DNA from 2 places in the Paenibacillus paludis genome. Region 2 is predicted to be linked to the other one. Evidence: riboswitches for the same ligand, from Rfam matches in the RefSeq annotation. Region 2 holds a riboswitch; the other holds the start of a gene.
The links. Region 2 has a riboswitch for cyclic di-GMP ahead of ACAN56_RS16075 (PA14 domain-containing protein). Riboswitches for the same ligand answer to the same signal wherever they lie in the genome.
Positions count from the first base shown of each region.

Region 1: linked by a shared signal. The riboswitch ahead of ACAN56_RS30510 (flagellar assembly protein A) and the one ahead of ACAN56_RS16075 (PA14 domain-containing protein) in region 2 are both predicted to bind cyclic di-GMP.

Region 1 covers NZ_JBGJZP010000025.1:5,435-9,735, reverse strand. Annotated here, with positions in the region: gene ACAN56_RS30510 (flagellar assembly protein A) at 82-1,950, opposite strand; cyclic di-GMP riboswitch class I at 2,056-2,148, opposite strand; gene ACAN56_RS30505 (FUSC family protein) at 2,419-3,522, opposite strand; gene ACAN56_RS30500 (ABC transporter ATP-binding protein) at 3,835-4,301, shown strand, end outside.
Region 2 covers NZ_JBGJZP010000007.1:240,150-244,450, reverse strand. Annotated here, with positions in the region: gene ACAN56_RS16075 (PA14 domain-containing protein) at 1-2,319, opposite strand, end outside; cyclic di-GMP riboswitch class I at 2,332-2,412, opposite strand; gene ACAN56_RS16070 (sugar phosphate nucleotidyltransferase) at 2,550-3,923, opposite strand.

The sequences.
Region 1 (4,301 bases), on a different contig from region 2:
CTCTGGAGTCACGGCCAATCCCAAAATAGAAGAATTATAAGTTCAATCTATATAGATCAGATATTTTGGGGCAGAGGAAGGCTAATGCGCCTGATTTCTTAACCGCAGGCTTTGGGCAGTGAAGACAAGTTCTTCATCTGTCCCGTCGATCTTGGCGGTGTATTCTCCAATCGTCACTTCGCTGTTGCAGATTTTGCGGACTGTAATATTATTGCCGGCGGTAAGCACCGATTTCTCGGAGGACTGCTTCCCTACAGTCTGTGCGCTGATGGAGCCTGCCGCCTCGACTGAGGAGTCCGTGCACTCCGCTTCGTTCATTACGAAACGGACATCGCCGGAAGAGAACAGCTGGCTGTGCAGAATCCCCTCCTTATGAACATGGAGATCTCCGCCGGATTTAATAATGCTATGCTGTGACGAGGCAATGTCGATCTGTGTATTCTCCTCCTGCATCCCGGATATGGCGTCATGCAAATCCTGCAACAGCCTCAGAAAGGTGCTTAGAACAGCATCCGTGAAGAAATCGGTGAACTGCCCCGGGTGCAGGAATACCTCCAGCATATGTCTTAATTGCCCGGTGTCGATAGGATAATCGGGATTCATCCCGGCAATAACATCCTGGAGATCACTGATCAGGCCGGGGAGATGGTCATATTTGCTTTCCAGCAGCAGCATAACGACCAGACCGTATTTTACGGTTTGCTGGCGTGATTGGACGGTATTCGCCAACTGCTGCGACGCTTTTCTCAGACTGGTCATTTCCTCCATCAAGAGAGCGGAGTACATGCAGAGGCGGTTATGTCTCGCTCCATAATGACCGGAGTACAATTGGCTGCTGACAACCTTGCCCTGGACAAAAATGCTGCCTGTAGCTGTGATTGTCGCATGCGTAACATCGCCGTATATGTATACATTTCCCAACGCCTCAAGGATGGTTTGGTTTCCGATATCATTAGTGGCGACCACATCACCCGGGAACATCATTTTGGCGGCTTCGGGGTCCGTATCCCCGGGAACAAGATATGTCTGGGGGAAATCAAAAACCTTGCGGTTCAGACCGCATCCCGTTAAGCGGGGCCTTCCCTGGCGGAGGGAGACGATCCCGCCGTCCGCCAGCAGGGTTGTACATTCTTTAGTGACCAGCTGAATGTCTTGCGGCGGCGGGGAGGGAATAATTCCGCCATACACGTCGATGCCGGGCACTCCCTCTTCCGCAGGCAGCTTACAGGCAATGACCTCTCCCTCCTGGACAAAGGGAACCCTTGGATGGTTCGGGAAATCTGCAGGATCGGCAGTCCGAATGAATTCATATTCCCTGTCCTCAGCAAATAACAGCTCCAGCCGGGCATTCTTGCCGGGAATAGGGGCTTTACCCTCTGCGATGCAGACCGGGAGATAGGTAGGGTTGTTCAGCTCTGCATAAAGAGCCGGGATATTGAGATCGCGCATAATGGAGCTTTTCTTGAAGCCGGCGATAATCTGGTCCACCGTAAGGGTGGACAGCAGCAGGCCGCAATTTGGTTCCGCCCGGACCGTGACATCTGCTGCAGCCGGGGAGCTGGCGAGCTTCCAGGCGTACTTTTCTGCACGGTAGAGCGTGAAGTAGACCTTCAGTTTATCTTCGGATACGGTAATCTGATACTGCGGCTTCTCGCAAATCTCCCAGGTGATACGGTCTGTGGGGGTTACTTCCGTAGGATCTGTCACCGTCTTCCGGTTAATATTCAACACCACAGGGTGAACGGAGGAAATGACAGCGGGTTTGCCGCCGGGCAGAGGAGGAGTGATGAATATTTGGTTGTTCTGTACGATAATACGTCCGTTCTTATCCTCATCTCCCCCACGGAGCGGCTTAGCCTGCACAGAGGGCAGAGCCGGAAGATCGGGGTTCCCGATTGGCGTTGTGGTATGAAATACATGCCTGAATTTCTCGATGATATGCTGTGGCATTACTCTAACCTCGCTTCTTCGTATAATCAATGGCATCTGTACAGAAAAGAGCATCATGGACTATGATAGATTGTCTTAATCTACCGGTACCCAAGTCACATCTCAATTGGCAGCCTGGCGACCATGAATGGATAGTCTCACATTCTTAGGCCCATCGCTTTGCGTCCTGCCCTTTCGGGAAGTTTGCCTTTAAAAAAATAGATCAATGATATACATTCAGCATGAGGTCATTTAATCGACTCAAATCGACAGGGAATGTTCAATACTGGATTGGTTGCCAAAATAAATCTACAAACAAGCTTAATTCTAGTACTTTAGTATTAATTTTTCAACTTATTAATAATAAATCTCTCTGGTATCCCTTTAAAAGGGACGGCTTTGAGTCCAAGCGATATTACAAGCAAAAACGACCCTGCCTTTTTCTCAAAGGACAGGGTCGTTTCTGCAAAAAAAAGGACGCTCCCAAGCTTATAGCTTGTGGGAGAGCCCTCTTTTAACAAGATGTACGGCGCGCGCGCTTCCGGACCGGACGGAGGCTGGTGCCGGTATAACTGTGGCTGCATAATCGGCCCGTTCAATTTCCTCCAGCACCCGGTTAAGATGGGAGAAGACGGCTCCGAGATCGCGGACTGCTGTCAGCGAGCATTGACCCTGCAGCTCGGAGAACCAGGCGAACTGCAGATCCCGGGCACGGCGCAGCGCTTCGGGGAGCGAACGGGTGCATTCGGCATCGGACAAAGTCTTGGTTCCATACAAGGCGATGCAGTCTGCGGTTGCCGTTACGACCTCTGTCATCCAGTCAGCTGCGGCATAATGTGCAGGCAGGAGGGAAATCTCCTCGGCGATCTCCTTGACGTAGCGGTGAACCTTCTGCAGATGCGAGGTTGCCTGTGTCAATGACCGCAATCCGCCGCGGCATTGATAATGGGATAACGTATAGTGCAGCTCTTTCTGCTGCTTGTCGCTCTTCGCCAGCAGTTGTCCGGAACGCACCAGCCTCTCCGGAGCCTGCTTGGAACTGCTGCTCTCTGCGGCGAGTCCGGTCAAGGCATCGGCCAGCAGCAGGGTCCCTTCCAGTGCCAGGCGTTTAACCTTGACGAACCCCCCGGGGGGGACGATAATCATATTTATTATTAAGGCAATCAGCACGCCGATTAAGGTCTCCGCGACTCTCCACACGATATAAGGGTCCTGATAAAAGGTCAATGCCAGCACGGAGGTCACACCGACCTGGGAAACGGCTTGAATGTTAATCCGGCATGCGGTGGCCACACCGATGCCGATCAACAGCATCAGCAGAATAGACAGTGCCCCCACGTCGAAGAAATGGCCCACGAGCAGGCTGACAATTCCACCGAGCACAACGCCCATCAGACGGTAAATCCCTTTTTCCAGCGAAGCCTTGACGCTTCCTTGGGTGATAAGAATTGCGGCAAGCGGTGCAAAGTATAAATAACTGTCGCCGTGCAGGCTGTGAACCGCAAGCCAGGAGAGTGAAGCAGCAATCGTAACGCGTATCATATATAGAGATAATCCGAATTTTTCAAGGCGGTCCTGCAACCCCTCGTTCATGTTAGTCATCTTCTTTCACATCAATAAGAGAACATTTTTAGGTTTTCAGCAATTTTCATTATAGCACTCAAAAACAACAATAACGGGTACAGTTTTTACGAACTTGTTAAGTTTCTGCGCTGCATTTTAACATTGTAAGCTATCGCATATATTGCATTAATCCTATATGCTATATATATTGAAGTGTGTCGAAGGAAGGGAGGAATTGTCGCTTATCAGCGCTGAGCATGCCACTTTAGATTGTTCCCTGCGAGAAGCGGGTAAAATAGGTTGTACTACATAAGGTAAGGGAGGTCGTTAGCCATAACTACCCTGGAAGGCACTATTATTTCTTTTGACCAGGTTACCAAACAATACGACGATGAAGAAGCCGTGTTAAAAGGAGTCAGCTTCGAGATCGAACGCGGCAAATTCTATACACTGCTGGGACCCTCGGGCTGCGGAAAGACGACAATCCTGCGTCTGATCGCCGGGTTCGCTGAACCAACGGAAGGTTCCATTTATTTGAACGGCAAAATCATCAACCACATTCCCGCCAACGAACGGCAGGTCAATACGGTATTTCAGGACTATGCCTTGTTTCCGCACCTGAACGTATTTGAGAATGTGGCCTTTGGACTGCGGATCAAGAAGCTTAAGAAAGAGGTCATTACGCAAAAGGTGCAGGAAGCGCTGCGCTTCGTCAACCTTGTAGGCTACGATCAGCGGGCCATTAATGAAATGTCCGGCGGACAGAGGCAGCGTGTAGCGATTGCCCGGGCCATCGTCAATGAACCGCA
Region 2 (4,301 bases):
AAGAAACAGGGCGCTCGCAGGAACAGTACCCTTCACTTGGCTTGGGCTTTCCCACATTAGACGCGCTCTGGCATCCCCTTGATTCTCGTAATACTCCACTTTAATATCATATAGCTGCCCGGCATTCAGGCTGATGCTTCCCATGCGTTCGGTTCCACTCTGTTTCATCCAGCTGTCAATCACAAGACTGTCATTGACCCAAACGCGGATGCCGTCATCTGAAGTAGTATAGATTGTGTACGTTTCACTGTAGAGCGGCTTAATCTTGCCGCTCCAGCGTACGGAGAAGAAATCGATGCCGATTGCAGCATCCGGGGTGCCTAGACGCCAATTGAAATCAAGAATGGCGTCGTTACGTACAAGTGCCGGAGTGCCTGACAGCAGCATATTATTGAAATATTCTGCCTTTAGCCCATTCTCAGCAGGTGCTGCTGTCGGTGTTGGTGCCGGCGCTGCTGGCGTCGGTGCTGCTGTTGGCACCGGTGTTGCTGTTGCTGTTGCTGTTGCCGCCGGTGTTGGCGCAGATATCGGTGTTGCCGTTGGCACCGGTGCTGGTGTTGCTGTCAGCGCAGGTGTCGGCGTTGCTGTTGCGGCTGGTGCTGCTGTCGCCGCTAAAACCGGTTTTGCAACCAGGCTGAGTGTACTGTCCAATTCTGTCTGGCTGGCAGCAGCTGCCCCGGCATTCACAAACAATGCGCTGGCCGGAACCGTCCCTTTGACTTGGCTTTGACTTTGCCACATTAAGCGGATATTCGCATCGCCGGCATTCTCGTAATACTCGACCTTGATGTCGTACAACTGACCGCCTGTTAAAGCGATGCTTCCGGTACGCTCGACTCCGCTCTGTTTCATCCAGCTGTCAATGACAGCTTTACCGTTAATATAAACGCGGATACCGTCATCCGAAGTGGTAAAAAACTGATAAGTCTCACTATACGTTGGCTTGATTTGACCGGTCCAGCGGACGGAGAAGGAATCTATACCGATTGAAGGATCCGGCGAACCCTGGCGCCAGTTAAAGTTAAGCAATGCATCATTGCGCACCAAGGCGGGCGTACCGGAAAGCGTCATGTTTTTGAAGTACTCTCCCTTAAGTCCGCTCACCACAGGCGCTTCCACTGAATCATTAGAGTCAGGCGTTGGCATTGCCGTCGGCTTCGACGTTGCTGTTGGCGTTGGTATCGGTGTTGCCGTTGGCGTTGCTATCGGTGTTGCCGTTGGTGTCGGCGTCGGTGTCGGTGTCGGTGTTGCCGTTGGCGCAACGGCTGGTGCACTCCAACTCTTATATTTATTCCGGGTCAGTGTATAGCTATCATTCATGAAACTCTTAATCGTAGTTGTGCTATTTTTCTCATAGAGCATTTTTCCCCAGTTCATCATGAAAACGAAATTTTTCTGGGAGAGCTTCAGTTTGGCCGTGCTGGGCATCTCACCGTTTTCACCAATGCCTATCGGTTTACCGGCAGCCAGACTAAGCAAACTGTCATAGTACTTATTCATATAGTCGTTATCATATATATCTGCTGCAAGAACATCCACTTTGCTTGCGCCCGGATAGGTCAGCGCATAAGGATCAGACCAGGCATTCGGTGCATTGGGGTTCCATACCCACAACAGATTGTTTAATTGATGAACGTTCACGAAACGGTCATACATAATATTCCACAGTTCAGCAAAATTACTTTTCTTCCCCCACCAGAACCAGTTGCCGTTCATTTCATGATAAGGTCTCCAAAGTACGGGAACGCCCGCATCCCGCAAGCTTTTGAGCGACACCGCCACTTTATCCAGATCCGTGATCAGGCTGGCGTATTCTGCCGTGCCCGGCGTTACATACCTGTTAAATTCCGCTTGGGTGAGCGGCTTCTGCACATTGGACCAGAGGTAAGCCGTCCCCGGCAGATTCTGATGAAAGGTCATTGCGACAATGCCGCCGTTCTTGTACCAGTTGATCGCGCTGTTCACCACATTCTTGCGCTGCGATGCAGCCGTACTCTCCGACTGGCCGCTAATTACGCCAAGCTCATATCCGTGAAGAGCAGCATATTCTCCGCTTGTTCCCTTCAACTTGTTGCTGAATTCATCCGGGCTCTCCAAATAATCGTGCTGTCCAGAGATAATCCCTTTTCCGGTAATGGAATAGAGGTTACTAAGCAGCTTGACAGCTTCGGCTGAAGCGTCCGGATTAACCGGCACTGCTGTGCTTGATGAGGCTTCTGCGGTTGAAGGCGACAGCCCAAATCCTAAAGGCATAGCGGTTAACAATACGGCAAGAGACAGCAAGGTGGACAGCAGACGAGACTTACGGTAAGTTTTCAAAATGATCTTCCTTTCGGTAGCCAGGCTGCCACTCTTGCGAAGGCCCTATGGCTTTGCGTCCCTATCTTTCGATTAGGTTTGCCTTTGTCGTTTTGGAAGGATTTATCCCTCTTACCGTAAGTATCGTCCCTATGAAGTTTTTATTTAGAGCATTAATAAAAATAAATTAATAAATGGTTCTAAATGCCTGTTTTGGATCTGCAACAATTGGGTAAATAGACTGTTTAGGCCTAAGAGATAAACTGTTGCAAAGCTATATCTTCCCAATCCAAGGTGATGCGGATGTTATCCTCTTCTACCAGTTCCGAGCCGGTCTGTACCTCGATAAACTCTACATCCGTCAGCGCAAGAATCGCATGTTTGGTGCCTTCCGGTATACGCACCACATCTCCCGCCTTCACATTATGCATCTTCTCATTAATTACAATGCTTGCTTCACCGCTGACAAATGTCCAGATTTCACTGCGTTTATGGTGCAGCTGGTAACTGATATTTTTACCCTCTTCGATAAAAATCCGTTTGGTCAGCACTTCATTTCCCTCATCGTATTTCACATAATCTATGACCTTATAATGGCCCCAGCGGCGTTCTTCGTACATCGGTCTTTGTTCAAAAGACTTCAGCACTTCCTTGATTCTCGGACTCTCCGCTTTATGGGTAACCAAAATCCCGTCCGGGCTGGCAGCGATAATCAGATCCTTCGCGCCGATCACCGTAATCGGAATATCCAGCTCATTAATCAGGCAAGTGCCTTCGGAATCGGCCGTCACGAACCCTTTGCCCACATGGTTGCTGTTCATTTCTTCGGTCAGCGTGTTCCAGGTGCCCAAATCCTTCCAGAATCCGTCATAAGGCTGAACTACGATTTTCTCCTCTTTTTCCACCACTTCATAGTCAAAGCTGATGGAAGCAAGCAGTTTGTACTGCTTCTGCAGTTCCTCATAGTTCAGCGGCAATCCCTTGCGCTGCAGAATATCAAGCAGGTAACCCAGGCGGAACGCGAACACGCCGCAGTTCCAGAGGGCATTCCGGCTGATCAGTTCCTCGGCCTGCTCACGGTCAGGTTTCTCCTGGAAGTGACTTACCTGCAGATAGCCGCTTGCTCCCGCCTCTGCGCTGGTAGGAATGATATATCCGTATTTTTCTGAAGCATGCTCGGGTACTACACCCATCAGCGCCAGGTTCGCTCCGCTCTCCTGCATCGTTTGCTCAAGCTGCACTACTGTATCGAAGAAGGCGGCTTCCACATAAGGATCGACCGGCAGGATGGCCACGGTCTCGCTTGGCGAAACGCCTTCCATGGAATACAGGTAGGCTGCTGTCAGGGCAATCGCAGGAAACGTATCGCGGCGTTCCGGCTCAACGATGATAGGCACCTCGCTGCCAAGCTGGCTCTGAATCATTTCCACCTGGCTGCGGCCGGTAGCCAGATAAGCCGAACCCGACATATTAGCTTCCTCCAGCTGCCGCCATACCCGTTGCACCATGGATTCCGGTTCACCCGTCGGGCTCTCAAGTACCTTCAGAAATTGCTTCGAACGTGAATCGTTGGACAATGGCCAGAGACGTTTACCTGAACCGCCTGATAGAAGTACCAGTTTCATATGGAACCCTCCTCATTATGTGTTGACGCGAAAATACCGGATTGTTATTGTGAGCTACGAGCTAAACAGCAACCTCGAGATGCTAGAATGTTTATAGCGCGCTGTTGCTGCGCGATAGCCTTCAGATACAACTGTTACGGGAGTCACTGCAAGGAATGTTTGGACTTTCGGCCGCTGTTGTCTGCAGATTTCTTGATTTATACCGCTGTCCGCGGTGGAAATCCGCAGACAAAGGCGGACGCATTCGCTCCTACAGTTCCAAAATTCCTCTCCGTTCCATTCCATAACAGCTTACTTAGATGGATTCCAGCTGGGCTATGCGCCCTAGCAAGACATTCACGCCCGCGGCTTGCACCCACAGGCGAAGCACCCTGCTAA